Regions from separate parts of the Streptomyces sp. GB4-14 genome, predicted to be linked through region 3. Evidence: predicted binding sites of a transcription regulator. Region 3 holds the regulator's gene; each other region holds the start of a gene.
What was found. Region 3 encodes HrcA, which represses chaperone genes, less so after heat shock. Its sites were predicted from a motif close to TTNGCACTCNGNNNNNCNGAGTGCNAA; they were not measured.
Positions count from the first base shown of each region.

Region 1: groL (chaperonin GroEL) is a predicted target of HrcA. The motif match lies at 7,398-7,424, and genes of this name have one in related genera.
Region 2: groES (co-chaperone GroES) is a predicted target of HrcA. The motif match lies at 3,743-3,769, and genes of this name have one in related genera.

Region 1 is NZ_RZHO01000002.1:3,574,852-3,585,309, reverse strand. Features, by position in the region: gene ELQ39_RS17815 (GNAT family N-acetyltransferase) at 1-714, shown strand, start outside; gene ELQ39_RS17810 (DUF4031 domain-containing protein) at 716-997, opposite strand; gene ELQ39_RS17805 (hypothetical protein) at 994-1,383, opposite strand; gene ELQ39_RS17800 (MurR/RpiR family transcriptional regulator) at 1,440-2,375, shown strand; gene murQ (N-acetylmuramic acid 6-phosphate etherase) at 2,463-3,398, shown strand; gene ELQ39_RS17790 (hypothetical protein) at 3,447-4,016, shown strand; gene ELQ39_RS17785 (NADH:flavin oxidoreductase) at 4,266-5,393, opposite strand; gene groL (chaperonin GroEL) at 5,611-7,233, opposite strand; gene ELQ39_RS17775 (cold-shock protein) at 7,667-7,870, opposite strand; gene ELQ39_RS17770 (ubiquitin-like small modifier protein 1) at 8,301-8,576, opposite strand; gene thrC (threonine synthase) at 8,666-9,955, opposite strand; SAM riboswitch class I at 9,973-10,119, opposite strand; gene ELQ39_RS17760 (glucosyl-3-phosphoglycerate synthase) at 10,259-10,458, shown strand, end outside.
Region 2 is NZ_RZHO01000002.1:2,432,179-2,442,636, reverse strand. Features, by position in the region: gene ELQ39_RS12135 (RNA polymerase sigma factor) at 1-618, shown strand, start outside; gene ELQ39_RS12130 (THUMP-like domain-containing protein) at 639-1,814, opposite strand; gene ELQ39_RS12125 (polysaccharide deacetylase family protein) at 1,938-2,825, shown strand; gene ELQ39_RS12120 (polysaccharide deacetylase family protein) at 2,822-3,616, shown strand; gene groES (co-chaperone GroES) at 3,915-4,223, shown strand; gene groL (chaperonin GroEL) at 4,375-6,003, shown strand; gene ELQ39_RS12105 (septum formation family protein) at 6,232-7,125, opposite strand; gene ELQ39_RS12100 (hypothetical protein) at 7,255-7,521, shown strand; gene ELQ39_RS12095 (hypothetical protein) at 7,784-8,236, shown strand; gene ELQ39_RS32545 (hypothetical protein) at 8,593-9,129, opposite strand; partial or broken gene ELQ39_RS32540 (permease-like cell division protein FtsX) at 9,187-9,303, opposite strand; gene ELQ39_RS12080 (hypothetical protein) at 9,377-9,817, opposite strand; gene ELQ39_RS12070 (ester cyclase) at 10,131-10,458, opposite strand, start outside.
Region 3 is NZ_RZHO01000002.1:4,440,037-4,450,494, reverse strand. Features, by position in the region: gene dnaJ (molecular chaperone DnaJ) at 31-1,170, opposite strand; gene hrcA (heat-inducible transcriptional repressor HrcA) at 1,171-2,187, opposite strand; gene ELQ39_RS21595 (MBL fold metallo-hydrolase) at 2,350-3,078, shown strand; gene ELQ39_RS21590 (DUF3097 domain-containing protein) at 3,113-3,919, shown strand; gene hemW (radical SAM family heme chaperone HemW) at 4,059-5,291, opposite strand; gene ELQ39_RS21580 (SpoIIE family protein phosphatase) at 5,335-7,530, opposite strand; gene ELQ39_RS21575 (NADP-dependent oxidoreductase) at 7,754-8,698, opposite strand; gene ELQ39_RS21570 (AMP-dependent synthetase/ligase) at 8,804-10,458, opposite strand, start outside.

The sequences.
Region 1 (10,458 bases), 870 kb from region 3:
GAGGGCTTCGCCGCGATGGGCGTCGCCGAGGTGCTGCTGCACACGCACGACATGGCCGAGGGCCTGGGCATCGCGTACGAACCGCCCGCCGAGCTCTGCGAGTTCGTGCTGACGCGGATCTTCCCGCGCGTGAAGCCGGGACCCGCGCCATGGCCGACGCTGCTGTGGGCGACCGGCCGGGGCGAGCTGGAGGGGCGGGAGCCCGTCACCGAGTGGCGCTGGTGCAACAACCCGGTGCTGCGCTCCGAGCGGCTCGACCTGGAGGGCGTCACCCCCGCGGTCGCCGCGAGCCTGTCCCTCGCGGGCGACGGCGGCTTCACCTGGGCGGGCGGCGCGCCCGCCGAGGGAACGCGCGTGGGCGCCGGCATCGGCGTCAAGCAGTACGAGGAGGGCGCGTTCGTCCCGGAGTGGGGCATGTACGTGCTGGTCCGCCGGGAGGACGACCGCGCGGTGGGCGCGATGGGCTTCCACGGCGCGCCCGCCGACGGCCGGGTCGAGATCGGCTACGACCTCGTCGTGGAGGCGCGCGGGAACGGCTACGCGACCGAGGCGCTGCGCACCCTGTCGGCGTGGGCGCTCGGGCAGGACGCCGTGCACACCGTGGTGGCCGTCGTGGAGGAGACGAACGTGCCGTCGCAGAAGGTCGTCACGCGCGCCGGCTTCACCGAGGTGTCCCGCCAGGACGACCGGATCACCTACGAACTGCGCGCCTGACTCACACCCGCCGGCCCGTCCGCCCGGCCCCCTTGCGCCGCCGCAGCCCCGCCCCGTGCAGCAGCCGCACCACCTCACGGCTGCTCACCTCGACCGCGCCCGCGCGCACCGCGTCCGCGTACCGGTGCGCGGGGATGTCGTAGTGGTCGCGCTCGAAGGCGCGGCGGGGCACGCCCAGGCCGGCGGCGAAGAGGTGCAGTTCGGCGTAGGAGACGTCGCTCACCAGATGGGACCAGAGGCGGCCGTGGCCCGGCCAGGTGGGCGGGTCGATGTACACCGTCACGAGTCGTCCGTCCCGCCGAGTCCGCCGACCGCCGCGACCTTCACGCCCGCCTTGTGGCACACCCAGTGCGGGTCGGGGCCCAGCTCCGGCTCGACCTCCAGCGCGTGCGGGTCGCCGCTGCCGCACACCGGGCACAGCGGCCAGCGTCCGTACCGCTCCAGCAGGGCGTCCTGCACGTCCTGCGCGACCAGTCCGGCCAGGAAGCCGGCGCCCTCCGGCCACTGCTCGACCCACCAGCGGCGGTGCGCGACGGAGTCCTCCACCAGCGACACCACGTCCGCCTCGGCGACCCCGCGCGCCATGAGATCGGCCAGCACGAGGGCGCGCGCCGCGTGCAATTCTTGTTCCAGGGGCGGAGGGGGGCCGGGTTCGCGCTGGGGGTCCATGTCCCCATTGTGCGCACTCTTGACCAGGAGCCCGGGACGAAAATATCTTTCATTCCGTGACCAATGACGTGAAGGAAATTTTCGGGAGCGCCGGGGCCCCACCCGCCCCGCCCGCGCCCGCCGCCCTCGCGGCCAAGGTGCGCACGCTGGCCCCGTCGATGACGCGCTCCATGCAGCGCGTCGCCGAGGCCGTCGCGGACGACCCGGCCGGCTGTGCCGCCCTCACGGTCACCGGTCTCGCCGAGCTGACCGGCACCAGCGAGGCCACCGTCGTCCGCACGGCCCGCCTGCTCGGCTACCCGGGCTACCGCGACCTGCGGCTCGCCCTGGCCGGCCTGGCCGCCCAGCAGCAGTCCGGGCGCGCCCCCGCGATCACCACGGACATCGCCGTGGACGATCCCATCGCCGACGTCGTCGCCAAGCTCGCCTACGACGAGCAGCAGACCCTCGCCGACACCGCCGCCGGACTGGACACCGTCCAGCTCGCCGCCGCCGTGACCGCCCTCGCGGGCGCCCGCCGCACCGATGTGTACGGCGTCGGCGCGTCGGGACTGGTCGCCCAGGATCTCACCCAGAAGCTGCTGCGCATAGGTCTGATGGCGCACGCCCACAGCGACCCGCACCTCGCCGTGACCAACGCCGTGCAGCTGCGCTCCGGGGACGTGGCGATCGCCGTCACCCACTCCGGCACCACCGGGGACGTCATCGAGCCGCTCCGGGTGGCCTTCGAGCGCGGCGCCACGACGGTCGCGGTCACCGGCCGCCCCGACAGCCCCGTCACGCAGTACGCCGACCACGTCCTGACCACGTCCACGGCCCGCGAGAGCGAGCTGCGCCCGGCCGCGATGTCCTCCCGTACGGGCCAACTGCTCGTCGTGGACTGCCTGTTCGTGGGTGTCGCCCAGCGCACCTACGACGCCGCGGCGCCCGCCCTCTCGGCGTCGTACGAGGCGCTGGCGCACCGGCACCGGGCGACCCGCAAGGGTCCGTGAGGGCGGACCCTGCCGCGCACCGGTCGCGTGCGCGCCCCCGCCGTACCCCGTTCCGAGCCGCCGGCCCCGACCGAAAGAACACCGCCCATGACCTCCGCCTCCCGCGACCGTGATCTCCGCTCCCAGCTCGAGACCCTGACCACCGAGGCGTTCCGGCCGGAGCTGGCGGACGTCGACCGGCTGCCGACGCCGGAGATCGCCCGGCTGATGAACGCCGAGGACGCCTCCGTCGCGGGCGCCGTCGCCGAGCAGGTGCCGGCGATCGCCGCCGCGATCGACGCCGTGGCGGACCGGATGGCGCGCGGCGGGCGGCTGGTCTACGCGGGCGCGGGCACGGCGGGGCGGCTGGGCGTGCTGGACGCCTCCGAGTGCCCGCCCACCTTCAACACCGACCCGGCGCGGGTCGTCGGCCTGATCGCGGGCGGCCCTCAGGCCATGGTGAACCCGGTCGAGGGCGCCGAGGACTCCGCCGAGCTGGCCGAGTCCGACCTCGCCGCGCTCGGCCTCACCGCGGACGACACGGTGGTCGGCATCTCCGCCTCCGGCCGCACCCCGTACGCGATCGGCGCCGTCGCGTACGCCCGCGGGCGCGGGGCGCTCACCGTGGGGCTGTCGTGCAACCGGGGCAGCGCGCTCGCGGCGGCGGCCGAGCACGGCATCGAGGTGGTCGTGGGCCCGGAGTTCCTCACCGGCTCCACCCGCCTCAAGGCCGGCACGGCGCAGAAGCTCGTGCTGAACATGATCTCGACGATCACGATGATCCGGCTCGGCAAGACCTACGGGAACCTGATGGTCGACGTGCGCGCCTCCAACGAGAAGCTGCGCGCCCGCTCCCGCCGGATCGTCGCCCAGGTCACGGGCGCCGACGACGAGGCCGTGGAGCGCGCCCTCGCGGCCACGGACGGCGAGGTCAAGAACGCGATCCTGGTGCTGCTGGCCGGGGTGGACGGACCGACGGCGGCCCGGCTGCTGGACGCGGCCGGCGGACATCTGCGGGCGGCGCTGGCGGCCGCGGGGAGCTGACCGCGCGGGCTGGGATACTGGAGCGGTCCCCCACCCGGAGAATCCACCATGAACCACGCACAGCTCACCGCCCTCGGCCGGGCACTGCGTGTGCTCGGTGAGCACGGCGAGGCGCTCTCCGCCGACACCCCGGACGCCCGGCTGCACGAGGTGCGCAACGACCTGCGGCGGGCCCTGGACCTGCTGGAGGACACCGTGACCACGGCGCCGCCCAGCACGCGCTGCGCCGAGCACCCCACCGGGCCGGTCGACGAGAGCGCCCCGGACCTGTGCCTGCTCTGCGAGACCCGGCGCCGTGCCGCCCGCCGCGCCGAGTTCAACGGCCCGGCCCCGCAGACCCGCCCGGCCGGCCCCGCCCCGTCCCGGTACGGGGTGCGGGGCGACCGCCCGCAGCCGCAGCAGCGCTGGCTGCCGGAGATGTGGAACGGCCAGGCGTGGCAGCTGTGCGGCACCCCGCGCCGCGACCGCCAGGAGGCGGAACTCTTCGTCAAGGCCCAGCTCCGCACGGCCCGCCCGGCGATGGCCTACCGCGTCGTCCACGAGTTCACCGACTACGAGGTCCTGCGGGTATGGGGCACCCCGGTCCGCGTGGACATCGAACCGATGGGCAACATCTGAACCGCGCGAGCCGCACGCCACCTTGAGCAGCACGGGGTGCGCGGCGCCCCCGGGGCGTCTCATGGGTGCCGTCCGCCACCCCCGGAGCGTGCGGCTCGTCTTCCTTGGCTCCCGCCTCGAGCGGCGGGCGTGTCACCCGGCCCGGCCGCGCGCCCCCGCGTGGCAGTCGCCCGACACGGACCACGCGGCACGAAGGCGCGGCGCCCCCGCCGGAGGGGCACCGCGCCACGCCCGGAAGCCGGGCCGGACTCAGCTCAGCGACCTCAGCGACGCCGCGTCGTACGCGGTCAGCTCGTCGAAGCGGCCGGCCAGCACCTTCGCCGCCCACTCCGGGTCCTGGAGGACCGCCCGGCCCACCGCGACCATGTCGAACTCGTCGCGCTCCAGGCGGTCGAGAAGGTCGTCGATGCCGCGCAGCCCGGCGCCCTCGCCGAGGAAGGCGCGGCCGAACTCGCCGTCCAGGCCGACCGATCCGACCGTGATCGCGGGACGGCCGGTCAGCTTGCGGGCCCAGCCGGCCAGGTTGAGGTCGGAGCCGTCGAACTCGGGGAGCCAGTAGCGGCGGGTGGACGCGTGGAAGGCGTCGACGCCGGCCGTGGCGAGCGGGGCGAGGATCGCCTCCAGCTCCTGCGGGGTCTCGGCGAGCCGGGCGTCGTAGTGGTCGGCCTTCCACTGCGAGAAGCGGAAGACGACCGGGAAGCCGGGCGACACGGCCGAGCGCACGGCCTGCACGATCTCGACCGCGAACCGCGTGCGGGCCACCGGGTCGCCGCCGTAGGCGTCGGTGCGGCGGTTGGTGCCGGCCCACAGGAACTGGTCGATGAGGTACCCGTGGGCGCCGTGCAGCTCCACGCCGTCGAAGCCGATGCGCTCGGCGTCGGCCGCCGCCTTCGCGAACGCCGCCACGACGTCGTCGATGTCGGCCCGGGTCATCTCCTTGCCGCCCTCGGTGCCGTCCAGGCGCAGCCCCGACGGGCCGACCGCCGGCGCCTCGGGGAAGGGCGGCTTCCCCTGTTCACGGACCATGCCGACGTGCCACAGCTGCGGCATGATGCGGCCCCCGGCCGCGTGCACCGCCTCCGCGACCTTCGCCCAGCCGGCCAGCTGGTCCTCCCCGTGGAACCGCGGGACGCGGTCGCTGATGCCGGCGGACGGGTGGCCGACGTACGTGCCCTCGGTGACGATCAGCCCGACCCCGGCGGCGGCCCGGCGGGCGTAGTACGACACGACGTCGTCCCCCGGCACGCCGCCCGGCGAGAACTGGCGGGTCATGGGCGCCATGACGATGCGGTTGGGCACGGTCAGCCCGTTCAGGGCGACCGGCCGGGCCAGGATCTCGGCGGCACGTCCGGTGGTCTGGGAGGCGGCGACGGTCATCGGGGGATCTCCTCGCGGATACTCGACGGTATGTGTACGTGCATACAACGCACACATCGTCGAACCCGCGCGAGGCGCAGAGCATTCCCGCCCCCTCCCCGCCCCTACCCGTGACGCCGGTCACCCCGAGGCGCCCGGACACGCCGAAGGGCGGCACCCCCACTGCGGGAGTGCCGCCCTCCGGATTTCGGACGGGTCCGAACCTGACGGGTCAGGCTCAGAAGTCCATGTCACCGCCCGGCATGCCGCCGCCGGCCGGGGCCGCGGCCTTCTCCGGCTTGTCGGCGATGACGGCCTCGGTGGTGAGGAACAGCGCGGCGATCGACGCGGCGTTCTGCAGCGCGGAGCGCGTCACCTTGGCCGGGTCGATGATGCCTTCCTTGACCAGGTCGACGTACTCGCCGGTCGCGGCGTTCAGGCCGTGGCCGGGGGTCAGGTTGCGCACCTTCTCCACCACGACACCGCCCTCGAGGCCGGCGTTCACGGCGATCTGCTTCAGCGGGGCCTCGAGCGCGAGCTTCACGGCCTGGGCGCCGGTCGCCTCGTCACCCTCGAGCTCCAGCTTCTCGAACACCTGGGAGGCCTGCAGCAGGGCCACGCCACCACCGGCGACGATGCCCTCCTCGACGGCCGCCTTGGCGTTGCGCACGGCGTCCTCGATGCGGTGCTTGCGCTCCTTGAGCTCCACCTCGGTGGCGGCGCCGGCCTTGATGACGGCCACACCGCCGGCGAGCTTCGCCAGGCGCTCCTGCAGCTTCTCGCGGTCGTAGTCCGAGTCGCTGTTCTCGATCTCGGCGCGGATCTGGTTCACGCGGCCCTGGACCTGGTCGGCGGAGCCGGCGCCGTCCACGATGGTGGTCTCGTCCTTGGTGATGACCACCTTGCGGGCCTTGCCCAGCAGGTCGAGGGTGGCGTTCTCCAGCTTGAGGCCGACCTCCTCGGAGATGACCTCGCCGCCCGTGAGGATGGCGATGTCGCCGAGCATGGCCTTGCGGCGGTCGCCGAAGCCCGGGGCCTTGACGGCGACGGACTTGAAGGTGCCGCGGATCTTGTTGACGACCAGGGTCGACAGGGCCTCGCCCTCGACGTCCTCGGCGATGATCAGCAGCGGCTTGCCCGACTGCATGACCTTCTCCAGGAGCGGGAGCAGGTCCTTGACGCTGGAGATCTTGGAGTTCGCGATCAGGATGTACGGGTCGTCGAGGACGGCCTCCATACGCTCCATGTCGGTGGCGAAGTACGCCGAGATGTAGCCCTTGTCGAAGCGCATACCCTCGGTGAGCTCCAGCTCCAGACCGAAGGTCTGGGACTCCTCGACGGTGATGACGCCTTCCTTGCCGACCTTGTCCATGGCCTCGGCGATGAGCTCGCCGATCTGGACGTCGGCGGCGGAGATGGAGGCCGTGGAGGCGATCTGCTCCTTGGTCTCCACGTCCTTCGCCTGCTCCAGCAGGGCGGCGGAGACCGCCTCGACGGCCTTCTCGATACCGCGCTTCAGGGCCATCGGGTTGGCGCCGGCGGCGACGTTGCGCAGGCCCTCCTTGACCAGGGCCTGGGCGAGAACGGTCGCCGTGGTCGTACCGTCACCGGCGACGTCGTCCGTCTTCTTGGCGACTTCCTTGACCAGCTCGGCGCCGATCTTCTCGTACGGGTCCTCGAGCTCGATCTCCTTGGCGATGGAGACACCATCGTTGGTGATCGTGGGGGCGCCCCACTTCTTCTCGAGGACGACGTTGCGGCCCTTGGGGCCGAGCGTCACCTTCACGGCGTCCGCGAGCTGGTTCATGCCGCGCTCGAGGCCGCGCCGCGCCTCCTCGTCGAACGCGATGATCTTGGCCATGTGAAGTGGTCCCTCCAGGACTGGGGGTGATTCCTTCGGACCGCGCCCGCGCCCGCGACGGACGGCTCGCCGGCCGTGTGGTTCCTTGCACCACCCGGCCTGGCGGGCCTCACCGACCCGGTCCTTCGTTGTCACTCTCACCTTCAGAGTGCTAACGCCAATGATTAGCACTCGACCCCGGAGAGTGCAAGGCGCGCTCGCGGAGCGGCGCCGGATTCGAGAGGCCCCCGAGAGGCGTACGAGCCAGTCGCACCAAGGGTTCGCGCCCGCGCTCAGCCTCGGGCGAACACGGCGCGCACGGCGCGCGCGCCTAGGGCACGACGAGACACGACGAGGCACGACGAGGCACGACGAGACACGACGAAGGGCCCGCACCCCGGAGGGTGCGGGCCCTGTCGCCGGCAGAAGATGTCGCGTGCGGCTGGTAGCGCGTTCAGGCGGTGACGCGAACCATGTCGGCCTGCGGGCCCTTCTGACCCTGCGAGATCTCGAACTCGACCCGCTGGCCCTCTTCAAGGGTGCGGTAGCCGTCCATCTGGATCGCGCTGTAGTGGACGAAAACATCCGCACCACCGTCGACCGCGATGAAGCCGTACCCCTTCTCCGCGTTGAACCACTTGACGGTGCCCTGAGCCATGCCTAACTCCCCTATTACTGGCCCTTGCACAGATCCACACTTCGCGGACCCGGGTCAGACCTCACCCCCCAACGGTTGGGGGCGTGCGCCGGAACGCGTCGACCGCGGCTGAATGTATCTGTCCAACTGCCGTCTGCAACAGGTCAATCGGACGAGAAATCTGGACGCCACCGGTCCGGAATGTGGCAAGAATTCGCCAGAATTCAGGGCAAGTCGGGCCGGGCAAAGGAGACAAAAGCCGCGAAAGGAGCCCGCACTTTGGCTACATCCAGTCGGGTCTGCGGCAGGAATTCAGGGTTCTCGATCTCTGGATCGGGAGCGCGTTCCCCAACTCTACCGCGCTCAACCCCATGGAATTGCCCCCTCCGGATCTCTCACGGAGGGGGCAATGCCGTAAACGCTCGGTAACGATCATTACCGAAGGTAATGATCAGCCTCCGGCGACCGCCGGGATGATCGAGACGCCGGCGCCTTCCGGGGTGGCCGTCTCCAGCCCCTGCTCGAAGCGCACGTCGTCGTCGTTGACGTACACGTTCACGAACCGGCGCAGCTTGCCCTGGTCGTCCAGGACGCGCGCGGCGATGCCGGTGTGCTTCTTCTCCAGGTCCTGGATGACCTCCCCGAGGGTGGCGCCCTCGGCGGTGACCTCGGCCTTGCCCCCGGTGTAGGTGCGCAGAATGGTAGGGATACGAACGGTGACGCTCACTTTGAACCTCCGGTCAGGTGACAACCCCAGGGGCGCGGGGAACTGCGCGAACAACCCCCGCCGGCCCGCGGACGATGGACGAGCGGCTCTCAGACGAGCCCGGCCTCACGGAATGACTCCAGGCTGGGCCGGATCGTCGCCGTCAGCCCGGTCCCGGCCACCGCGTCCAGCGTCTTGAGCCCGTCCCCGGTGTTCAGCACGACCGTGGTGAGGGACGGGTCGAGCGCCCCGCTCTCGATGAGCTTCTTCGTCACGCCGACCGTGACCCCGCCCGCGGTCTCCGCGAAGATGCCCTCCGTCCGCGCCAGCAGCTTGATCGCCTCGACCACCTGCGCGTCCGTGACGTCCTCCACCGCACCGCCCGTGCGACGCGCGACGTCCAGGACGTACGGCCCGTCCGCCGGGTTGCCGATCGCCAGCGACTTGGCGATCGTGTTCGGCTTCTGCGGGCGGACGACGTCGTGCCCGGCCTTGAAGGCGGTGGACACCGGCGAGCACCCCTCGGCCTGGGCGCCGAAGATCTTGTACGGCTTGTCCTCGACGAGCCCGAGCTTGATCAGCTCCTGGAGACCCTTGTCGATCTTCGTCAGCTGCGAGCCGGAGGCGATCGGGACGACCAGCTGGTCCGGCAGGCGCCAGCCGAGCTGCTCGCAGATCTCGTACGCGAGGGTCTTGGAGCCCTCGGCGTAGTACGGCCGCAGGTTGACGTTGACGAAGCCCCAGCCCTCGCCGGCCGGGTCGCCGATCAGTTCGGAGCAGAAACGGTTGACGTCGTCGTAGTTGCCCTCGATGCCGACGAGCTCGCCGCCGTAGACGGCGGCCATGACGATCTTGCCCTGCTCCAGGTCGTGCGGGATGAACACGCAGGAGCGGAAGCCGGCCCGGGCGGCGGCGGCGCCGACCGCGCCGGCCAGGTTGCCGGTGGAGGAGCAGGACAGCGTGGTGAAGCCGAAGGCGCGCGCGGCCTCCAGTGCCTGGGCGACGACCCGGTCCTTGAAGGAGTGCGTGGGGTTGCCGGAGTCGTCCTTGACGTAGAGGCCGCCGGTGACGCCCAGCTCGCGGGCCAGGTTGTCGGCCTGGACGAGCTTGGTCCAGCCCGGGTTCAGGTTCGGCTTGGTCGCCACGTCCGCGGGGACGGGCAGCAGCGGCGCGTAGCGCCAGATGTTCGCGGGACCCGCCTCGATGCGCTTGCGGAGCTCTTCGGTGTCGTAACCCGAGAAGTCGTAGGCGATCTCCAGCGGGCCGAAACACTCCTCGCAGGCGAAGACCGGGCCGAGGGGCACACGGTGGCCGCACTCGCGGCAGGACAGCGCGGCGGCGGGACCCAGGTCGACGGAGTTCGCGGTGTCGGTGGTGCTTGCAACAGTCTGCACAGCCATGGAGGCGAGGCCCTTTCTCCTCATCTTCCTCACGACGCACTTCGCCGTGAGACGGATTTGGCACCTTCCCTAGCCGGGAGCCTCGCCACGTCGCGTGACAGGAACCGACTGGAGGGTTGCCGGGGCTTCATCGGGCCGTGTCCCTCTGCCCCTCTGGATGAGCGGTGTTCAGTTGTGCGCCCCGACACCCCCCGGGATGCGGGGTCCGTCGGCGCTGTTCAAGACTGTAACCGAAGGCCCGGACGGCGGAGGAAGCCGTCCGCACACCGAGATGGACCACCCCCGGCCAGTGAGGAGTCCGCCGTGCTGGAAGAAGTCGAGCGCTGGCTGATCGAGCGCTCCTGGTCGGTGTCCGACCGTCCTCTGCACCGGATCCTGGCGGCGAAACGGGCCTCCGGACAGACGGTGAGCGTGGTGCTGCCCGCGCTGAACGAGGAGGCCACGGTCGGCGACATCGTCTCCGTCGTCCGGCACGACCTGGTGCTCCAGGTGCCGCTGGTCGA
Region 2 (10,458 bases), 2.0 Mb from region 3:
CTGTGCGAGGACGCGCTGCGGCTGGCCCGTGTGCTGTCCGGGCTGATGCCGAAGGAGCCCGAGGTGCACGGGCTGACGGCCCTGCTGGAGTTCCAGGCCTCCCGGACCGCCGCCCGCACCGGCCCCGACGGCGAGCCGGTGCTGCTCGCGGACCAGAACCGCGCCCGCTGGAACCGCATGCTCGTCGCCCGCGGCGCCACCGCCCTCGCCCGCGCCGACGCGGTCGCCTCCGGCCCTCCGGGCCCGTACGTCCTCCAGGCGGCCATCGCCGCCTGCCACGCGCACGCGTACCGCTACGAGGAGACGGACTGGCACCGCATCACCGCCCTCTACGGCCTGCTCGCCGCCCGCACACCGTCCCCGGTGATCGAACTCAACCGCGCGGTCGCCGTCTCCATGGCGGAGGGCCCGCAGGCGGCGCTGCCGCTGGTGGACGCGCTGTCCGGGGAACCTGCGCTGCGCGACTACCACCTGCTGCCGAGCGTCCGGGGCGACCTCCTGTCCCGCCTCGGACGGACGGAGGAGGCACGGGAGGAGTTCCTGCGGGCGGCGGACCTGGCCGGAAACGCCCGGGAACGGGAGATGCTGCGGAGGCGGGCGGAGGGGGCGGGGGGCTGAGCCTTTCGCGCCGGCGTGCCTCAGCGCACCGGGTGGCCCAGCAGCATCGTGGGCGCACCGGAGACCCGGGTCAGGAAGACCGTGACCGATGCCGTGCCGTGCGGCTTCGGGAGCGCCTTGCGGCGGAGCTCCTCCGGTTCGACAGCCGAGCCTCGCTTCTTGACCGTCAGGACGCCGACCTCGCGCTCCCGGAGCAGGGCCTTCAGCTTCTTGACGTTGAAGGGGAGCCGGTCCGTGATCTCGTACGCCGTGGCGTACGGGGTCGGGGTCAGGGTGTCCGCGGTGACGTAGGCGATGGTCGGGTCGATCAGGCCGCCGTCGAGGGGCTCGGCGGCCTCGGCCACCAGGTGGGAGCGGATGACGGCGCCGTCGGGCTCGTACAGGTAGCGGCCGACGGGGCGGACCCCGGGGTCGGGGAGGCCGCGGGAGACCAGGGTGTGCGGGCCCGGGAGCAGGGTCGCGCGGACCGTGCCGGGGGCGGTGCCGAACCACAGGACCGCCTCCTTCACGTCCCCGCCGTCGGAGATCCACTCCGCCTCGGCCTCGGCCGGGACCGCCTCGTGCGGGATGCCGGGCGCGATCTTCAGCGCGGCGGCCCGGGGCGCCTTCAGCGCCGCCCGCACCGCCCAGGACAGGGGAGGCGAGTACGCCTCCGGGTCGAAGATCCGGCCGCGTTTCGAGGAGCGCCGGGCCGGGTCCACGAACACCGCGTCGTAGCCGGACGTGTCGACCTCCGTCACGTCCGCCTCGCGCACCTCGATCAGGCCGGCGAGGCCGAGCGCCTCCGCGTTGGCGCGGGCGGCCGCGGCCGCCCGCGGGTCCCGGTCCACCGCGAGGACCCGGATCCCGGCCCGCGCCAGCGCGACCGCGTCCCCGCCGATCCCGCAGCACAGGTCGGCGACCGACCGTACGCCGGCCGCCCGCAGCCGCTCCGCCCGGTACGCGGCGACGCTGCGCCGGGTCGACTGCTCCACCCCGTTCGGTGTGAAGAACATCCGCGCCGCGTCCTCCTCCCCGAACTTCGCCACCGCCCGCTGCCGCAGCCGTGCCTGGCCGAGCGCCGCGGAGACCAGCTCGGCGGGGTGGTCGCGGCGCAGCCGGGTCGCGACGGCGAGTTCGTGCGCCGGGTCGGTGTCGCGCACCTCGTCGAGCAGGGCGCGGCCTTCGGGGGTGAGAAGCGGGGCGAGGTCGTTCACCGGGTCATTGTGGGCCAGTCGGTGGACCGTGCGCCTCCGGCCGCGGTGTCGGGCCGCACGCGGACCGGGCGGCTGCGAGGATCCGGCTCCATGCGAGTAGTAGGACAAAACGATAAGAAGCGGATGCGGCGGCTGGGGGTGCGGACCGGTCTCGCCACCCTCGCGCTCGCCGCCCTCGCCTCCGGCTGCGGCAAGGACGGCGACACCGTCGAACCGGCAGGCGGCCAGCCCCTCCAGGCGCCCCCGGCCCGCGCCCTCGACTCCTACGCCGAGAAGCTGCGCGCCGCGCAGGCCGCACGCGCCGCCGCGGCGAAGCGCTGGGGCCTGAAGAAGGTCCCGCTGACCGCGCCGCCGCCCCCGGCGAAGAAGCCGCGGATCACCACCCGCGACGGCTTCGAGGTCGACGGCCACGAACGGCTGGGACTCCCGCCGGTGTTCACCACCGTCCCCGTCGAGGAGAAGGTCGTCTTCCTCACCATCGACGACGGCGCCGAGAAGGACCCCGAGTTCCTGCGGATGATGACCGAGCTGAAGGTGCCCTACAGCGCCTTCCTCAGCGACTACGTCGTCAACGACGACTACGGCTACTTCAAGGACATGCAGCAGCGCGGCGTGAGCCTGCACAACCACACGCTCCGTCACCCCTACCTGCCCGCGCTCTCCCGCGCCGAGCAGGAACGCGAGATCTGCGGCATGCAGGACGTCATCGAGAAGCGCTACGGCACCCGCCCGGTCCTCTTCCGCCCGCCCTACGGGAACTACGACAAGGCGACCCTGCGCGCCGCCAAGAGCTGCGGCATCACCCACGTCCCGCTGTGGAACGAGGAGGTCTTCGCCGGCCACTGGGAGTACCGCGAGTGGGACCGGAGGATCCGCGCGGGCGACATCGTGCTCTCCCACTTCCGGGGCCGCGACGACTGGGACGGCACCATGCGGGACATGGCCCGCCGCTTCCTCGACAAGGTGACGGCCGAGGGATACGCCGTGGCCAGGCTGGAGGACTACCTGTGAGGCGGCGGCGCGGGGCCCCGGGGCCCTTCCCGGCCGCCCTCGCCCTGCTGCTCGCCGCGACCGCCGGATGCGCGGCCCCGTCCGGCGCCGGACACGTCTCCTCCCGCGCCGGCGGGCCGGCCACCGCCGTCGCCCCGGCGCCGCTCCCCCCGGTCGTCGACCACGTCACCACCGACGACCCGGTCGTCTTCCTCACCTACGACGACGGTGCCGAACGCGACCCCCGCTTCATCGACCTGGTGCGCGAGCGCAGGCTGCCGGTCAGCATGTTCCTCACCGACAGCGTGATGGGCCCCGGCTACGGCCACTTCGCCCGCCTGCGCGCGGTCGGCGCCAACCTCCAGAACCACACCCTCGACCACCCGGCCCTGCCCGGCCTGCCCCTCGCCGCCCAGCGCGCCCAGATCTGCGGCCAGCAGCGCAAACTCGCGGCCCGCTTCGGGATCCGGCCCCGCCTCTTCCGCCCGCCCTACGGCCGCCACGACACCGCCACCCTGCGTGCCGCCGCCGAGTGCGGCATCGCCGCGGTGGTCCTGTGGCGCGTGACCCTGGAACCCGACGGCCACCTCACGTACACCCACGGCCCCCGCCACCTGCGCCCCGGCGACATCGTCTCCGTACCCTCGGGCGAGGCCCCGCCTTTGTCCCTGGCGGAACGCACGACGCGGCTCCTGACGGAACTGGAGGAGCGGGACTTGAGGGTGGGCAGGCTGGAGGAGTACCTCCCTGGCCGTACGCGCCCGGCCGCTCCCAGCCCGGCCGCGGCCAGTCCCAGCCCGTCCGGCGCTTGAGGACGAGGCCGTCAGGCCGACAGCGGGGGTCCGGGGGCGCAGCGCCCCGGGCGTTCCGAGCAACACCGCCCACCGCACAACCGCGCCCCGAAAAACACCCCCGCCTCCCGACGCGCCGCACGGCAATTGGCACTCCGCTTGACCGAGTGCTAATCGCGGTCATAGTCTCAGGTCTGGCACTCCCCCCTGGAGAGTGCCAAAACGCGACGGGCAGGTCCGGCACCCGCGACGACGGATCGACCTGGTCGCCACCTCAGACAGTTAACCCCGTGAGATCTCCGAAGGGGGAGGTCGGATCGTGACGACCGCCAGCTCCAAGGTTGCCATCAAGCCGCTCGAGGACCGCATCGTGGTCCAGCCGCTCGACGCCGAGCAGACCACGGCTTCGGGCCTGGTCATTCCGGACACTGCCAAGGAGAAGCCCCAGGAGGGCGTCGTCCTGGCCATCGGTCCGGGCCGCTTCGAGGACGGCAAGCGCGTCGAGCTCGACGTGAAGGTCGGCGACGTCGTTCTGTACAGCAAGTACGGCGGCACCGAGGTCAAGTACAACGGCGAGGAGTACCTCGTCCTCTCGGCCCGCGACGTCCTCGCGATCGTCGAGAAGTAAGGGGACCCCGGGGGCCTGCCCCGGAGAACCCGACCTCGTAGCAAGTACTTCTGCTCGAACACTGCGCCCCTGGCCCCAGCATCCGACAAGGAGCCGGGCGGCCCAGGGGCGCAGTTATTTCATCTAGATTTCCGAGAGGGCTCCCGCTGCCATGGCGAAGATCCTGAAGTTCGACGAGGACGCCCGTCGCGCCCTCGAGCGCGGCGTCAACAAGCTTGCCGACACGGTCAAGGTGACGATCGGCCCCAAGGGCCGCAACGTCGTCATCGACAAGAAGTTCGGCGCCCCCACCATCACCAACGACGGTGTCACGATCGCCCGCGAGGTGGAGATCGAGGACCCGTACGAGAACCTCGGCGCGCAGCTGGTCAAGGAGGTGGCGACCAAGACCAACGACATCGCGGGTGACGGCACCACCACCGCCACCGTGCTGGCCCAGGCGCTGGTCCGCGAGGGCCTGAAGAACGTCGCCGCCGGCGCCTCCCCGGCCGCCCTGAAGAAGGGCATCGACGCCGCGGTCGCCGCCGTCTCCGAGGACCTCCTCGCCACCGCGCGCCCGATCGACGAGAAGTCCGACATCGCCGCCGTCGCCGCGCTGTCCGCCCAGGACCAGCAGGTCGGCGAGCTCATCGCCGAGGCGATGGACAAGGTCGGCAAGGACGGTGTCATCACCGTCGAGGAGTCCAACACCTTCGGTCTGGAGCTGGACTTCACCGAGGGCATGGCCTTCGACAAGGGCTACCTGTCGCCGTACTTCGTGACGGACCAGGAGCGCATGGAGGCCGTCCTCGACGAGCCGCAGATCCTGATCACGCAGGGCAAGATCTCCGCCATCGCGGACCTGCTGCCGCTGCTGGAGAAGGTCATCCAGGCCAACGCCTCCAAGCCGCTGCTGATCATCGCCGAGGACGTCGAGGGCGAGGCCCTGTCGACCCTGGTCGTCAACAAGATCCGCGGCACCTTCAACGCCGTCGCCGTCAAGGCGCCCGGCTTCGGTGACCGCCGCAAGGCGATGCTGCAGGACATGGCGGTCCTCACCGGCGCCACGGTCGTCTCCGAGGAGGTCGGCCTCAAGCTCGACCAGGTCGGCCTGGACGTGCTCGGCTCCGCCCGCCGCGTCACCGTCACCAAGGACGACACCACGATCGTCGACGGCGCCGGCAAGAAGGAGGACGTGGAGGCCCGCGTCGGCCAGATCAAGGCCGAGATCGAGGCCACGGACTCCGACTGGGACCGCGAGAAGCTCCAGGAGCGCCTCGCGAAGCTGGCCGGCGGCGTGTGCGTGATCAAGGTCGGCGCCGCCACCGAGGTGGAGCTGAAGGAGAAGAAGCACCGTCTGGAGGACGCCATCTCCGCGACCCGCGCCGCGGTCGAGGAGGGCATCGTCTCCGGTGGTGGCTCCGCCCTGGTCCACGCCGTCAAGGTCCTCGAGGGCAACCTCGACAAGACCGGCGACGAGGCCACCGGTGTCTCCGTGGTCCGCAAGGCCGCCGTCGAGCCGCTGCGCTGGATCGCCGAGAACGCCGGCCTCGAGGGCTACGTCATCGTCTCCAAGGTCTCCGAGCTGGAGAAGGGCAGCGGCTACAACGCCGCCACCGGCGAGTACGGCGACCTGATCAAGGCCGGCGTCATCGACCCGGTCAAGGTCACCCGCTCCGCCCTGGAGAACGCCGCCTCCATCGCCTCCCTCCTGCTGACGACCGAGACCCTGGTCGTCGAGAAGAAGGAAGAGGAAGAGCCGGCCGCCGCCGGTGGCCACGGCCACGGCCACGCCCACTGACGACCCGAGGTCGCCAGAGCCTGAAGCGAAGGCCCGGCGCCCCGTCCGCGAGGACGGCGGCCGCCGGGCCTTCGCCGTGCCCCGCGCCGGCTCCCCGGATCATGGAACCGCACCGCGCTGCTACGGAGTCTGTGGAGACGACGGCGGGCCGAAGCGACAGGGGGACGGCGATGCACCAGACGCTGTACGGGGGAACGCTCCCGCAACCCGCTCGCGCGCACCGCGGCCTCAGCTCGCCCAGACCTCCGCGTCCTCGGCCGGGACGGTGGCGGCGAGGCCCAGCTCCTTCCGGGCGGGGACCGTCCTGTTCGGGTCGATGAGGGTGAACGCCTGGTCGTAGGCGAGGTAGAAGGTGTCGGCGTCGGGGGCGTTCGCGGCCTTCTCCCACTGGCCGGCCGCCTTCGTGAGCGTCGTCCGGAGCTTGCCGACCTCGGTGCCGTCGATGCCGCCCAGTTCCTCGACGTGCGTGCCGAGCGCCGCCGCGACGGCCTCGGCCTGCGCCTTGTAGTCCTTCAGGGCGGCCTCGACGTCGTCCGTCACGGGCTGGTGGGCCCACAGGGCCTCGTAGACGGCGTTCGACCCCTTCAGGAACGTGAGCTGGTCGGGCTCGAAGGACTCCGCGGTGTCCAGCGACCCCTTGAAGGTCCCCTTCTCCACGGTGTACGTGCAGCTCACGGCACGGTCGCCGGTCGCCCAGCTCTCCTTGGTCGGGGTGTAGTGCGACAGTCCGACGCCCGCGGGGAGCGCCCAGGTGTCCGGGGCGTACTTCTGCGCCTCGGCGGCGCAGCGTTCGTCGGCGATCCCGGCGATCTTCTCGTCACCGGGATGCTTCGGGCCGCCCCCGAGGGCGAACTCGCCCACGACCTCCCCCCGGTGGGCCTCGTCGCACGGCACGACCTCGACGAGATACGCCTCGCCCTCCGCCTTGCCGTTCGGGTTGTAGCAGTCCCCGACGTCGAGCGAGAACACCGACCGCTGCCGGGCCACCTTCTTCGCCCCGTCCTTGGCGTCGTCGACGGCCTCGGACGCCTCGGAACAGCCGACGGCGGCGAGCGCGAGCAGCGTGGCGACGGCGGCCAGGCCGCGCGGCGAAGGCGAACGGTACGGGGCACGGGTCACCATGACGCCCCTCCTCCTCCTCTTGCGTTCTTCAGGAGGCTTGCCTCCCCCTGTTCTCTGGGACATGCGGACACCGGAGAAGGTTGCAAGGTGCCTACACGCGACTGCCGTTGCCGGACCTAGGATGCGTGCATGCCAGACCCGAGACGGAGGAAGCACCGCACCTGGCTCATCGCCTGGGCGGTGCTGTGCGTGGCCGGCCTCGCCGCGACCGAGGCCCTGACCGCGACCTCGCCCGCCGACGCGGACTGCGCCGACCACATCGCGGAGGTCGAGGCCCGCCTGGCGGACCTGGGCAGCGAGGGCGACGCGAGCGGCACGGCGCTGGCCTGGACCAGCAGCCCGTCCGGCGGGGACGACTGCCTCGACGAACTGCGGGAGCACTTCGACGGCGGCTGAGCGGCGCGGGCACCACCTCAGCCGCCGACCCCAAGGAAATCCTCGCCGAGCAGCACGTCCCGTGCGGCGCGGGTGAGGTTGAACTGTGGGCAACCCGCTCGAGCCGCTGGACCGGTTGGCCCGAAGCGGGCTGTGCGAGGCGCTGACGCCTCAGGGGACCTGACGGTGGACCTCGCGGCGGTTTCCCACGGTCAGGACCCGACGCGCCCCTGGTCGCGACACCTGTCACCGCGCTGGACGCCGGGGCTGCCATCATGCCGAGATGGCCCACGACATAGTGTTCTTCCTCGCTCCCGACGACGAGACCGCCGCTGCGACGCGGCTGCGGGGGCCTGGTCGGGCCTTTGCGTCGGTGTCCTGCCGTTTCATCGAGCCGGACAGTGCCATCGCCGAGTGGGACATGTACTTCGAGAAGCCCTCGGCCGACATCCCGCCGCTTGAGCAGCTCCTCGGGTGGTCGTGGCCGGAGTGGGTCACTCCCCCCTTGAACGATGGCGTTGAGGTGTTCGCTCTGCCGCAGCGGTTGACCCGGGCGTTGGCCGACGCCGGCCCCACCGAGCTGGAGGAGCTGGCAGGCCGCTGGACCGTGAGGCTCAGATCCGCCGACGGGGACGACATGACCGACGATGATCTGCTGTCGGTCCTGCAAGGAGTCGCCCGGCTCGCGGCGTCGGCGGTGAGTACGGGTGGCCGCCTTTACAGCTGGAGCTTCTGACCGTCCGGTGGGACCCCGTTCGGGCCGAACCTCATCGTCCTGGTCAAGCTGTGCGCACTCCGGCGCAGTGCCCCCAGGACGTCTTCCAGGTGACCGCCACGATGCGCACCGCTTGCTCGGCGCTGCCGCCGCCTGCCTCCTGCCCGGGAGCCCCGCCCGGCGCGGGCTCCGGCGCGGCCCCTCCCTGACGCGACGAGTCGTCAGCAGCGGTCATGCGGGCGGCAACAGCCTGCGCAGTTACGACGCGAGGAACCGCGTCATCGACGGGATGGACGACGGGTTCCTCGTGTTGATCCGCTCCTGACACCGGCCATGGATGGGCGGGACGGCATCCGGCCGCCGCGCCCGTGCCTCGGTCACGTGGCGGGCCAGAACTGCACGAGGTACCTCTCCACGTCGTGTCCCGTACCCTCGCCCTCCGACAGGGCGGCGGCCTCGGCACGACCGACGCAGTACGCCCGGACGTGCCACGGGCCCGGAGAGCCGAGTGCAAAGGTCTCCGTGCGTCCCACGCTTCCCGACCAGACCGCCACCTCTCCGCTGGCCGACTCGAACTCGGCCTCGCCCTGCTCGTCCCAGGCAGAGGCCTCCTGTGCGAGAGGCGGCCCGTCCCACACCTCCACGATGACCGTGGCGGTATGGGTGTGGCCACCGCTGTAGAAATCGAGTCGCCCCGGAAACCCGTTCAGGAACACGTCCTGCTCATAGTCGTCGGGGAACGGCACCGGCAGGTCACCGTCGTGGGACTCCTGTAGCGCGAAGGAGTGATACTCCACATGCGCGTTCACGCGCTGCTGCCGGACGAGCTGTGCCAGGAGCACTCCTTCGGGATTACGAAGCCGGTTTTCCTGCTGGAATGGTAGGCGGGGGCGGCGGGTCGGTGAGGGGTTCACCCGGAAGCCGGAACTCCGGCGATGCCGGGCATGGACGCGGTGCGTCCGTCTTACGGTGGTGCCGCCAATGAGTCCGGCGAACGCGGCCTCCATGATGAACGGCGCCTGGATGTAGAAGCAGGAGGCGCCCACCAGGCGCATGATCCCGGTCTCGCTCCGGCGGCTGAACGCGGAGCCCTGATGCTGATCGTGAACACCCTCCGGGTATGGAGGCCGAAGCTGTCGAGCTGCACGCGTACGACAACCATCAGGAACGCGGCTCGTCGGTCGCGGAGGACTCCTTGCCCGGCTCGGCCGGCCGGCCGCTGAAGACCGTCAGGTGCCAAGTGCCTCTCTCTTGCGTGACGGTGAAGGTGTCCCGCAAGGGCTCGCCTGTCTTGTCCTCGGCCAGCAGACGGGCCGAGCCGACTTCCGGACCCATGTCGTGCTGGATCCGCACGTCCTTGACCTTCCATCCCCGCCCGCCCCGGTCGGCGAGGATCCGCTCGGCCTCCTGCCGGGACCACTCCGCGTCCTCGACGCCTCCGACCGAGATCAGCCCGGTGACACTGCGGGAGTTGAGGGCCCGCACATAGGCCTCGACGGCTTCACGGGCCCCGTCGTAGGAGTCCGAGGCCGAGGACGACGGAGTTTCGTCGCCCTCGGACGAGCAGCCGGATGCGACGACCAGCGCTGCCGCCACGGTCAAGAGGCGTCGACGTTGCACAGCACACTCCAGTTCACATCAATCCCCCCGCATGAGCTGACTGGTCGGCGTCAGCCTGTATGTCAGGAGACCGAAGGCGAAAACGTCGTTCCCGTGTGACGGGTTCCGGATCCAGGAATGGCCGATTCCTGTTTCTAGGTTCCTCAGATGACCGGGTGCAGGGGATGGCCGCGCGGCAGGCGGACGTGGTGCACCAAGGGGTGTTCCACGCCCTGGAGCGCACACCGCACACGGAGCCCCTGATGTGCGCACCATCGCCGCCCGCGTCGGCTGACACCGGCGGAGCCCCGCCGGATCAGAGGTCCACCGGCTCCAGCGCCCCCAGCTCCGCCATCAGCCCCAGCCGGTCGTACTCCCACCAGCCCTCGACGATCTTGCCGTTGTCGCCGAAGCGGAAGATGGTCGTGCCCGTCATGGTGACGTCCTTGCCCGTCGCCGGAATGCCGAGGAAGTCGGCCCTGTGGGTCGCTGCCCAGACCCACCGGGTGCACACCCGGTCGCCCTCGGCGATGTGGTCCTCGACGCGGAAGGTGAAGTCGAAGCCGCCGCGCCACTCGTCCAGCTCCCGCCGGAGGTGGTCCAGGCCGAGCACGTCCTGCTCGTTGGCCGGATCGTGGCCGCGG
Region 3 (10,458 bases):
CACGCCGGCAACCCCTCGCGGGGGACGGGATCAACGCCCGTTGAACGCGTCCTTCAACCGCGAGAACAACCCCTGCTGCCCCGGCTGGAACTGCCCCGTGGGCCGTTCCTCGCCGCGCAGCTTGGCCAGTTCGCGGAGGAGGCGCTCCTGCTCCGGGTCCAGCTTGGTCGGGGTCTGCACCTCGACGTGCACGATGAGGTCGCCCCGGCCGCCGCCGCGCAGGTGCGTGACGCCCCGGCCGTGCAGCGGGATCGACTGGCCGGACTGGGTGCCGGGCCGGATGTCGACCTCCTCCATGCCGTCCAGCGTCTCCAGCGGCACCTTGGTGCCGAGCGCCGCCGCGGTCATCGGGATGGTGACCGTGCAGTGCAGGTCGTCCCCGCGCCGCTGGAACGTCGGGTGGGGCAGCTCGTGGATCTCCACGTACAGGTCGCCGGCGGGACCGCCGCCGGGCCCGACCTCGCCCTCGCCCGCCAGCTGGATCCGCGTGCCGTTGTCGACACCGGCCGGGATCTTGACCGTGAGCGTGCGGCGGGAGCGGACCCGGCCGTCGCCCGCGCACTCCGGGCAGGGCGTGGGCACGACCGTGCCGAAGCCCTGGCACTGGGGGCAGGGGCGCGAGGTCATGACCTGGCCCAGGAAGGACCGGGTGACCTGCGAGACCTCACCGCGGCCGCGGCACATGTCGCAGGTCTGCGCGGTGGTGCCGGGGGCCGCGCCCTCGCCGCTGCACGTGGTGCAGACGACGGCCGTGTCGACCTGGATGTCCTTGGTCGTGCCGAAGGCGGCCTCGTCCAGCTCCACCTCGATCCGGATCATCGCGTCCTGGCCGCGGCGGGTGCGCGAGCGCGGTCCGCGCTGCGACGCCGTGCCGAAGAACGCGTCCATGATGTCGGAGAAGTTGCCGAAGCCCCCGGCCCCGAAGCCGCCCGCGCCGCCGGCGCCGCCGGACTGCGAGAGCGGGTCGCCGCCGAGGTCGTAGACCTGCTTCTTCTGCGGGTCCGACAGCACCTCGTAGGCGGCGTTGATCTCCTTGAACCGCTCCTGGGTCTTCGGATCCGGATTGACGTCCGGATGCAGCTCGCGGGCGAGCCGCCGGAAGGCCTTCTTGATCTCTTCCTGCGACGCGTCGCGGCGTACGCCGAGTACGGCGTAGTAGTCCGTGGCCACCTATGACTCCGCCAGGATCTGTCCGACGTACCGTGCCACTGCGCGTACCGCTCCCATCGTTCCGGGGTAGTCCATGCGGGTCGGTCCGACCACGCCGAGCTTGGCGACAGCCTCGCCGCCCGAACCGTAGCCGACCGACACGACGGACGTGGAGTTGAGTCCTTCGTGGGCGTTCTCGTGACCGATCCGTACGGTCACACCCGGATCCTTCGCCTCGCCGAGCAGCTTGAGGAGCACGACCTGCTCCTCCAGCGCCTCAAGGACGGGCCGGATCGTGAGGGGGAAGTCGTGGCCGAAGCGGGTGAGGTTGGCGGTACCGCCGATCATCAGCCGCTCCTCGTTCTCCTCGACGAGCGTCTCCAGGAGAGTGGAGAGCACCGTGGAGACCGTACCGCGGTCGTCGGCCTCGAAGGCTTCCGGGAGGTCCTCCACCAGGCTCGGCACATCGGTGAACCGGCGGCCCGCGACCCGGCTGTTGAGCCGCGCCCGCAGGTCGGCCAGGGACGCCTCGCCGAACGGCGCCGGGCAGTCGACCATGCGCTGCTCGACCCGGCCGGTGTCGGTGATCAGCACCAGCATCAGCCGCGCCGGGGCGAGGGACAGCAGCTCCACGTGCCGCACCGTCGAACGGGTCAGCGAGGGGTACTGCACCACGGCGACCTGCCGGGTGAGCTGCGCGAGCAGCCGCACCGTGCGGGCCACGACGTCGTCGAGGTCGACGGCGCCCTCGAGGAAGTTCTGGATGGCCCGCCGCTCGGGCGGGCTCATCGGCTTGACGCCGGCCAGCTTGTCGACGAACAGCCGGTAGCCCTTGTCGGTGGGGATGCGCCCGGCGCTGGTGTGCGGCTGGGCGATGAAGCCCTCCTCCTCCAGGGCCGCCATGTCGTTGCGCACGGTGGCCGGGGAGACGCCGAGGTTGTGCCGCTCGGTGAGGGCCTTCGACCCCACGGGCTCCTCGGTGCCCACGTAGTCCTGGACGATCGCGCGCAACACCTGGAGCCTGCGTTCACTGAGCATCGCGCACACCTCCAGCTGGCTTCCGCCCGGTAACGACTCTGGCACTCTTCGCACGCGAGTGCCAGACTTCCCCGGCCCAGTGTACGGCCGGGGGGTACGACGTCGGCAAGGCCGGTCCGTGCCGTGGTGCCGGGTGACGTCGTCCCCGCTAGCGTCCCGGTCATGACCGTGACTTGGGAAGAGTCGGGATGGGAGCAACTGGCCCCGGGGGTCGGGCGGCGCCGGCTGCCGGGGTGGGACTGCACCGCGGGGATCGTCGTGGGCGCGGACGGCGTCCTGGCCGTCGACGCGGGCTCGTCCCTCGCCGAGGGCGCGCGGTTGCGGACCGAGGCGCGGGAGCTGACCGGCCGCCGTGTGACGCATCTCGCGCTCACCCATCCGCACTTCGACCACGTCCTCGGGGCGCCGGCGTTCGCGGACGCCGAGGTGTACGGCGCGGTCGGTCTGGACGTGGCGCTCGCCGGGCGGGGACGGGAGGAGCTGAGCGCGGACGCGGTGCGCTGGGGTCTCGACCCGGCGGCGGCCGACGAGGCGGTGGCGGCGCTGGTCCCGCCCCGGCACGCGGTGTCCGGCGAGTGGACGCTGGACCTGGGCGGCGGCCGCCAGGCGCTGCTGGCGAACGTGGGTCCCGGCCACACCGCGTACGACCTGGCGGTGCTGGTGCCCGGCGACCCGGAGGTGGTGTTCTGCGGCGACCTGGTCGAGGAGTCGGACGAGCCGCAGGCGGGTCCGGACGCCGTGCCGTCCCGCTGGCCGGCCGCGCTGGACCGGCTGCTGCGGCTGGGCGGCGAGGACGCGGTGTACGTCCCCGGTCACGGCGCGGTGGTCGACGCGGCGTTCGTGCGGGCCCAACGGGACGCGCTGGCGGCCCGGTTCGGCGTGTCGGACTGATCACCGCACCGGTGTTCCTCGTATCGTCGGCAGAATGCGCCAGTACTCCGCCGATCTGACCCCTCCGTGGAAGAAGCCGCAGTCCGTCCCCGAGGTGCCGGCCGAGCCGGGCCTCGTGGTGGAGGAGCCCGGCACCGGGTTCTGCGGCGCCGTGATCCGCTGCGAGGCCGGCACCGTGACCCTGGAGGACCGCTTCGGCAAGCACCGGGTGTTCCCGCTGGAGCCGCGCGGGTTCCTGCTGGAGGGTCGCGTGGTCACGCTGGTCCGCCCCTCCTCCGGCCCGGCCCGCCCCACCCGCACGGCGTCCGGCTCGGTCGCCGTCCCCGGCGCACGGGCGCGCGTCGCCCGCGCGGGGCGCATCTACGTCGAGGGCCGGCACGACGCCGAGCTGGTCGAGAAGGTGTGGGGCGACGACCTGCGGATCGAGGGGGTGGTCGTGGAGTACCTGGAGGGCGTGGACGACCTCCCGTCGATCGTCGACTCCTTCGCGCCCGGGCCCGACGCGCGGCTGGGGGTCCTGGTGGACCATCTGGTGCCCGGCACCAAGGAGTGGCGGATCGCGCAGGCGGTGACGAGCGAGCACGCGCTGGTGGTCGGGCATCCGTACATCGACATCTGGGAGGCCGTGAAGCCGGCGTCGGTGGGGATCGAGGCGTGGCCTCGGGTGCCGCGGGGGGTGGACTGGAAGACGGGGGTCTGCGAGGCGCTGGGGTGGCGGGTCGCCAACACGGGTGAGGCGTGGAAGCGGATCCTGGACTCCGTCCGCTCCTACAAGGATCTCGAGCCGCAGTTGCTGGGGAGGGTGGAGGAGCTCATCGACTTCGTCACGGCTCCGTCGTGACACCCGTCCTCAAACGCCGGAGGGGCTGATTCTCAGCCCGTCCGGCGTTTGAGGACGAGGCCCGAAGGGCCGAAAGGGGTTCTGGGGCGCAGCCCCAGGGTCGGGACGGGAAGGGGCGGCGGGGGCGAGGCAACTCCGGTCAGTCGACCAGGTCCCGGACCACGGCGTCAGCCAACAGGCGTCCCCGCAGGGTGAGGGCCGCGCGGCCCTCCGCGAAGGGCTCCGGACGGAGCAGACCGTCCGACAACGCCCGCCGCGCAGCGGCAAGCCCCTCCGCCCGCAGCAACTCCAACGGCACCCCGTCCAGCAGCCGCAGCTCCAGCAGAATCCGCTCGACCCGCCGGTCCTCGTCCGACAGGATTTCGCGGCCCGCCCCCGGCGACCTCCCCTCCGCCAGCGCAGCGGCATACGCCCCTGGATGCTTCACGTTCCACCACCGCACCCCGCCCACATGCGAGTGCGCCCCCGGCCCGGCCCCCCACCAGTCGGCGCCCCGCCAGTACAGCTCGTTGTGCAGACAGCGCCCCGCCTCCGAGGTCGCCCAGTTCGACACCTCGTACCAGGAGAACCCCGCCGCCGACATCATCTCCTCGGCGATGAGGTACCGGTCGGCGTGGACGTCGTCGTCCGTCATCGGCACCTCCCCCCGCCGGATCCGCCGGGCCAGCTGCGTGCCCTCCTCGACGATCAGCGCGTACGCGCTCACATGGTCGGGGCCCGCCCCGATCGCCGCGTCCAGCGAGGCGCGCCAGTCGTCGTCCGACTCCCCCGGCGTGCCGTAGATCAGGTCGAGGTTGACGTGGTCGAACCCGGCCGCCCGCGCCTCGGCGACGCACGCCTCGGGCCGGCCGGGGGTGTGCGTGCGGTCGAGGACCTTCAGCACGTGCTGCCGGGCGCTCTGCATGCCGAAGGAGATCCGGTTGAAGCCGCCGGCCCGCAGTTCGGCGAGGTAGGCGGGGTCGACCGACTCGGGGTTGGCCTCCGTCGTGATCTCGGCGTCCGGCGCCAGCCCGAACTCCTCGCGGATCGCGCCGAGCATCCGCACCAGGTCGCCCGCGGCGAGCAGCGTGGGCGTGCCTCCGCCGACGAACACCGTGCGCACCGGGCGGGGGTCGTCGCCGAGCACCTTGCGGGCCAGCCGGATCTCGTCGACGAGGGTCTCCGCGTAGTTGTCGCGGGAGGCCAGCACGCCCCCGGTGCCGCGCAGCTCGGTCGCGGTGTAGGTGTTGAAGTCGCAGTAGCCGCAGCGGGTCGCGCAGTAAGGGACGTGCAGGTAGAACCCGAGGGGGCGGTCGGCCGCCCCGGCGAGCGCGGACGCGGGCAGCGCGCCGTCGGCGGGGACGGGCTCGCCGTCGGGGAGTGCGGAAGGCATGTGCTCCATTGTCCCGCACCGCGCGCGATCCCCTTCCTGGCCCTCACTCCGCCTGGAGCACCAGCAGGGCCATGTCGTCCGCCGGGGGCCGCGCCCCGAACTCGTGCACGAGCCGGGTGATCCGGTCCGCTATCGCCCCGGCCTCCATCCCGGCGCAGCCCGCCAGCGCCCGGGCCAGTCCGTCGCCGTCGTCGAACTGCCGGGACCCGGAGCGTCGCTCGGTGACCCCGTCGGTGACGCAGAGCAGGGTGTCGCCGGAGTACATCTCGAAGGTCTCGCCGGAGTACCCGGCGTCCTCGACGACCCCGAGCAGCGTCTGCGGCTGGGCGACGGCCCGGACACCGCCCTCGGGGTCGAGGAGCAGGGGCAGGGGGTGGCCGGCGGAGGCGAGGGTGCAGCGGACGCCGCCGTCGAAGGGCACCAGCTCGCCGTAGAGGAGGGACAGGAAGCGGGTCTGGGGGCCGTCGCCGGGAGCGGTGGGGCGTGCCCCGGCCGCCACCAGCGCGCGGGCGGCGGCGTCCGCGGCCTCGGTGGCGTCGTCGAGGAGGAGCTGGTTGAGCCGGTCGAGGACGTCGGCGACGCGGTAGCCCTCGCGGGCGAGCAGCCGTAGCCAGGGGCGGACCAGGCCGATGACGACGGCCGCCTCGGGGCCCTTGCCCTGGACGTCGCCGACGGCGAAGCACCAGCGTCCGTGGCCGGCCGGGAAGAGGTCGTAGAAGTCGCCGCTGGGGCCGCCCTTGTCGCACGGTTCGTGGACGAGGGCGCTGCGCACGCCGGGGATCTCGGCGACGGCGCCTGGCAGCAGGCCGCGCTGGAGCACGGCGCTGATCGTGGCCTGGCGTGCGTACTGCCGGGCCGCCCCGATGGCCAGCGCGACGCGCCGTCCCAGGTCCTCCACGAGCCCGGTGATCTCGTCGGGGAAGCGGTCGATGCCGCCGCGCCCGATCACCAGCGTGCCGAGCGGGCGGCCCCCGGCGACGAGCCGGTACGCGAGCGCGGTCCCGGGCGGCGCGAGGGCGGGCCCTTCGGCCTCACCGGACGGCGGCTCGTCGGCGTGCCCGGACACGGCGGGCGCCGGCCCGTCGCCGTACCCCGACACTCCGGACGCCGGCCCGTTGGTCTCCCCGGACGCGGCGGGTGCCGGTCCGTCGGCGCCCTCCGCGACCGGGCCGCCCGCGCGCCCGGGCCGGTCCGGCGTGGCCGGGTCCCCGCCGTCCACGGCGGTGGCCCGAGGCCACGGATACCGCACCGGCCCGGTGCCGAGCGGGTCGTCGGCCTGGGGCGGCGGCGTGCGTTCGAGCGCCCGGCTCAGCTCCTCCACCAGATGCTCGCTGGCGTGCCAGACGCGGGCGAGGCGGCCTCCCGCGCCGGGCCGGCCGCCGTACGCGGTGGCCTCGTCCTCCAGCCAGACCGCGCACCAGTCGGCGAGCCGCGGCACGATCAGCTGGCCGGTGAGGGAGGCGACCAGATCCTCGTCCAGCTGCCCGGCGAGCAGGTCGGACGCCTCGGCGAGGAAGGACAGCGCGCCCCGGCCCAGCCAGGCTCCGTCGCGTCCGGGGCGGCGGGCCAGCCAGTCGTCGCCGTAGGAGGCGGCACGCCAGGCGTCCCGGGGGCCGTCACGCGGGCCGTCCCGGAGGCCGGTGTGCCCGCGCGGAGTGAGAGGGTCGAGCGGGTCGGAGGCGAGAAGCGCGGCGGCGCGCAGGTCTCGCGCGGGGGCGCGTTCCCCGGCGTACGCGGCGGGCGGGTCCAGGGGCGCCTCCTCGCGCGTCGGCAGCCGCGCCCACACGGTCTTGCTGCCGGCGCGGTAGGTGACGCCCCAGGACTCGGCGAGCGCGGCGACCAGGCGCAGGCCGCGCCCGTACTCGGGGAGATCGTGCGACGGCGTCTCCGCGGCGTCGTCGCGCGGCGGGCGGGAGGGGTGCAGGTCGGCGACCTCGACCACGAGCGCGCCGGTGTCCTCCTCCAGCCGGCAGGTCAGACGCACCTCGGTGCCGGCGTGCACGACCGCGTTGGTGACCAGCTCGCTGGCGACCAGGGCGGCGTCGTCGCCGACGCGGCCGGTGAGGAGGTCGGCGCCGTCCGCCGCGGATTGCGTCCACTCGGTGAGCGCCTTGCGCAGCAGCGCGCGTGCGGAGCCCGGCGCGAGGGGACTTCCGGACAGCGTCGTCTCCACCCGCGTACTCCCCCGCACGTCGGAGGCGCACGAGGTGGTCTCCCGTTGGGTCGGAATGGCCCGCATGGGCAGCTCCCCGGGCAGTTCGTACGAAGAGAACTCGATCGCTTGCCGACAGAGTGACAGAACGGACCCGCCCATAAGCGTGGAGTCACGAAAGTGGATCGCTTGTCGGGGGGACAGTGCCACCCGTTCGGTCAGGAACGGTGCCGAGACCGCTCGCTTTCGGTCATCGCAGAACGAGGAGTGTCGGGTCCGCGCCTCCCGCGCGGGCCCGACCACAAGAACCTCAGGAGAAGTCGAGGACCAGCCGCCCGCGCAGACCGCCGGCCTCGAGCAGCCGGTGTGCCTCGGCCGCGTCGGAGGCGGGCAAAACCTTGGCGACGCGCAGGGACAGCACGCCCTGCTCGGCCTGCCGTCGCAGGGTGTCCAGCAGTGCGGTGTCGGCGCGGACGCTCGCCACGATCACCGGGGTCACCGTGACGCCGCGCTCCGCGGGACCCTGCCAGCCGCGCAGCGCGACGAACGCGCCGCCGTCCGCGACCGCGGGGACGGTCTCCTCGCGCTGGTTGGAGCCGTCCACCAGCCCGGGCACGCCGTCGGGTGCCAGTCGCCGGATGCGGGCGGCGACGTCCGCGCCCCGGTCGACGACGTGGTCGGCGCCGAATCCGCGCACCAGGTCGCGGTCGTGCGGGGCGGCGTCCGCGACGACGGTCAGGCCGTCGGCCTTGGCGAGTTCCACCGTGTAGCCGCCGACGGCGCCCGCGGCGCCGGTCACGGCGACCGTCGCGCCCTTCGGCAGCGCGAGGGTGTCGAGGGCCAGCCGGGCGGTGGCGGCGTTCATCAGGAGGGTGGACGCCTCGGCGTGGTCCGTCCCGGCGGGAGCGGGGACGACGGACTCCGCGGGCACGACGATCTGTTCGGCGTAGGCGCCGCCCTGCGGCCGAGTGAACATCACGAGGGCCACGACCCGTTGCCCCACGCTCAGCCGGCCGTCCGCGCCGGGGCCGAGCTGGTCGATCACGCCGGCCGCGTCCATGCCGGGCACGTACGGGGGCGGCACGTCCCGCATCCGGGCGGCGTGGCCGCCGGTGCGCAGCATGACGTCGGTGGGATTCACGGCGGCGGCGTGCACCCTGATGCGGACCTCGCCGGGTCCCGCCTCGGGTGTGGGGAGCTCCAGCTCCCGCAGGACGCCGGGGCCGCCGTAGGTGGTTAACGCGATTGCCTTCATGGCGAGAGGCAACCGCGCCGGCCCGCCGTCGATTCCCGGGACCGGCGACAAAAAAGCGGAGGGACGGCGTCGGCCGGGAGAGCGTGTCTCCCGGCCGACGGCCCGTCACTTCTCGCGCGCGCCCTCGTACATCTCCTCGATGAGGTGCTTGTACTCGCGCTCCACCACCGGGCGCTTGAGCTTCAGGCTCGGGGTGATCTCGCCGTGCTCCACGTCGAGGTCGCGCGGCAGCAGGCGGAACTTCTTGATGGTCTGCCAGCGCTGCAGGCCCTCGTTGAGCTGCTTGACGTAGCCGTCGACCATCTCGACGGTGACGGGCGCCGCGACGATCTCCGCGTACGGCTTGCCCTCCAGGCCGTTCTCGGCGGCCCAGGCGGTGATGGCGGCCTCGTCGAGCGCGATGAGGGCGGTGCAGTAGTTGCGGTCGGCGCCGTGCACCAGGATGTTGGAGACGTACGGGCAGACCGCCTTGAACTGGCCCTCGACCTCGGCCGGCGCGATGTACTTGCCGCCGGAGGTCTTGATCAGGTCCTTCTTGCGGTCGGTGATGCGCAGGTAGCCGTCGGCGGACAGCTCGCCGATGTCGCCGGTGTGGAACCAGCCGTCCTCCTCCAGTACCTCGGCGGTCTTGTCGGGGAGGTTGTGGTAGCCCTCCATGATGCCGGGGCCGCGCAGCAGGATCTCGCCGTCCTCGGCGATGCGGACCTCGGTGCCGGGCAGCGGCTTGCCGACGGTGCCGGTGCGGTAGGCCTCGCCCGGGTTCACGAAGGAGGCCGCGGAGGACTCGGTGAGGCCGTAGCCCTCCAGGATGTGGATGCCGGCGCCGGAGAAGAAGTAGCCGATCTCGGGCGCGAGGGCGGCCGAGCCGGAGACGCAGGCGCGCAGCCGGCCGCCGAAGGCCTCGCGGATCTTGGCGTAGACGAGCTTGTCGGCGAGGGCGTGCTTGGTGCGCAGTCCTGCCGGGGCGGTCGCGGTGCCGGTGCGGCGGAAGTTGTCCTGGGTGACCTTGGCGTACTCGCGGGCGACGCCCGCGGCCCACTGGAAGATCTTGTACTTGGCGCCCCCGCCGGCCTTCGCCTTGGCGGCGACGCCGTTGTAGACCTTCTCGAAGATGCGAGGAACGGCGGCCATGTAGGTCGGCTGGACCACCGGCAGATTCTCGATGATCTTGTCGACGCGGCCGTCGACCGCGGTGACGTGGCCGACCTCGATCTGGCCGGAGGTGAGCACCTTGCCGAAGACGTGCGCCAGCGGCAGCCACAGGTACTGCACGTCGTCGGAGTGGACCAGGCCGGTCGCGGCGATCGCCTTGGCCATGTACGACCAGTTGTCGTGCGGCAGGCGCACGCCCTTGGGACGGCCGGTGGTGCCGGAGGTGTAGATGAGGGTGGCGAGCTGGTCCTTGGTGAGGGCCGCGACCCGCTCCTTGATCAGCTCCGGCTCCTTCTGGAGGCGGGCGGCGCCACGCTTCTCCAGCTGGGCCAGGGTGATCACGAAGTCGTCGGCGGTGACGCCCTCGTCGTCGATCACCACCACGCGGGTCAGCTCGGGCAGCTCGTCGCGCTTGGCGACGGCCTTGGCCGCCTGCTCGGCGTTCTCCGCGATCAGTACCCGGCTCTGCGAGTCGGAGAGGATGTACGCGGACTCCTCGGCGTTGGTCTGCGGGTAGATCGTGGTGGTGGCGGCGCCGGCGCAGAGGATGCCGAGGTCGGTGAGGATCCACTCGACCCGGGTGGCGGAGGCCAGGGCGACCCGCTCCT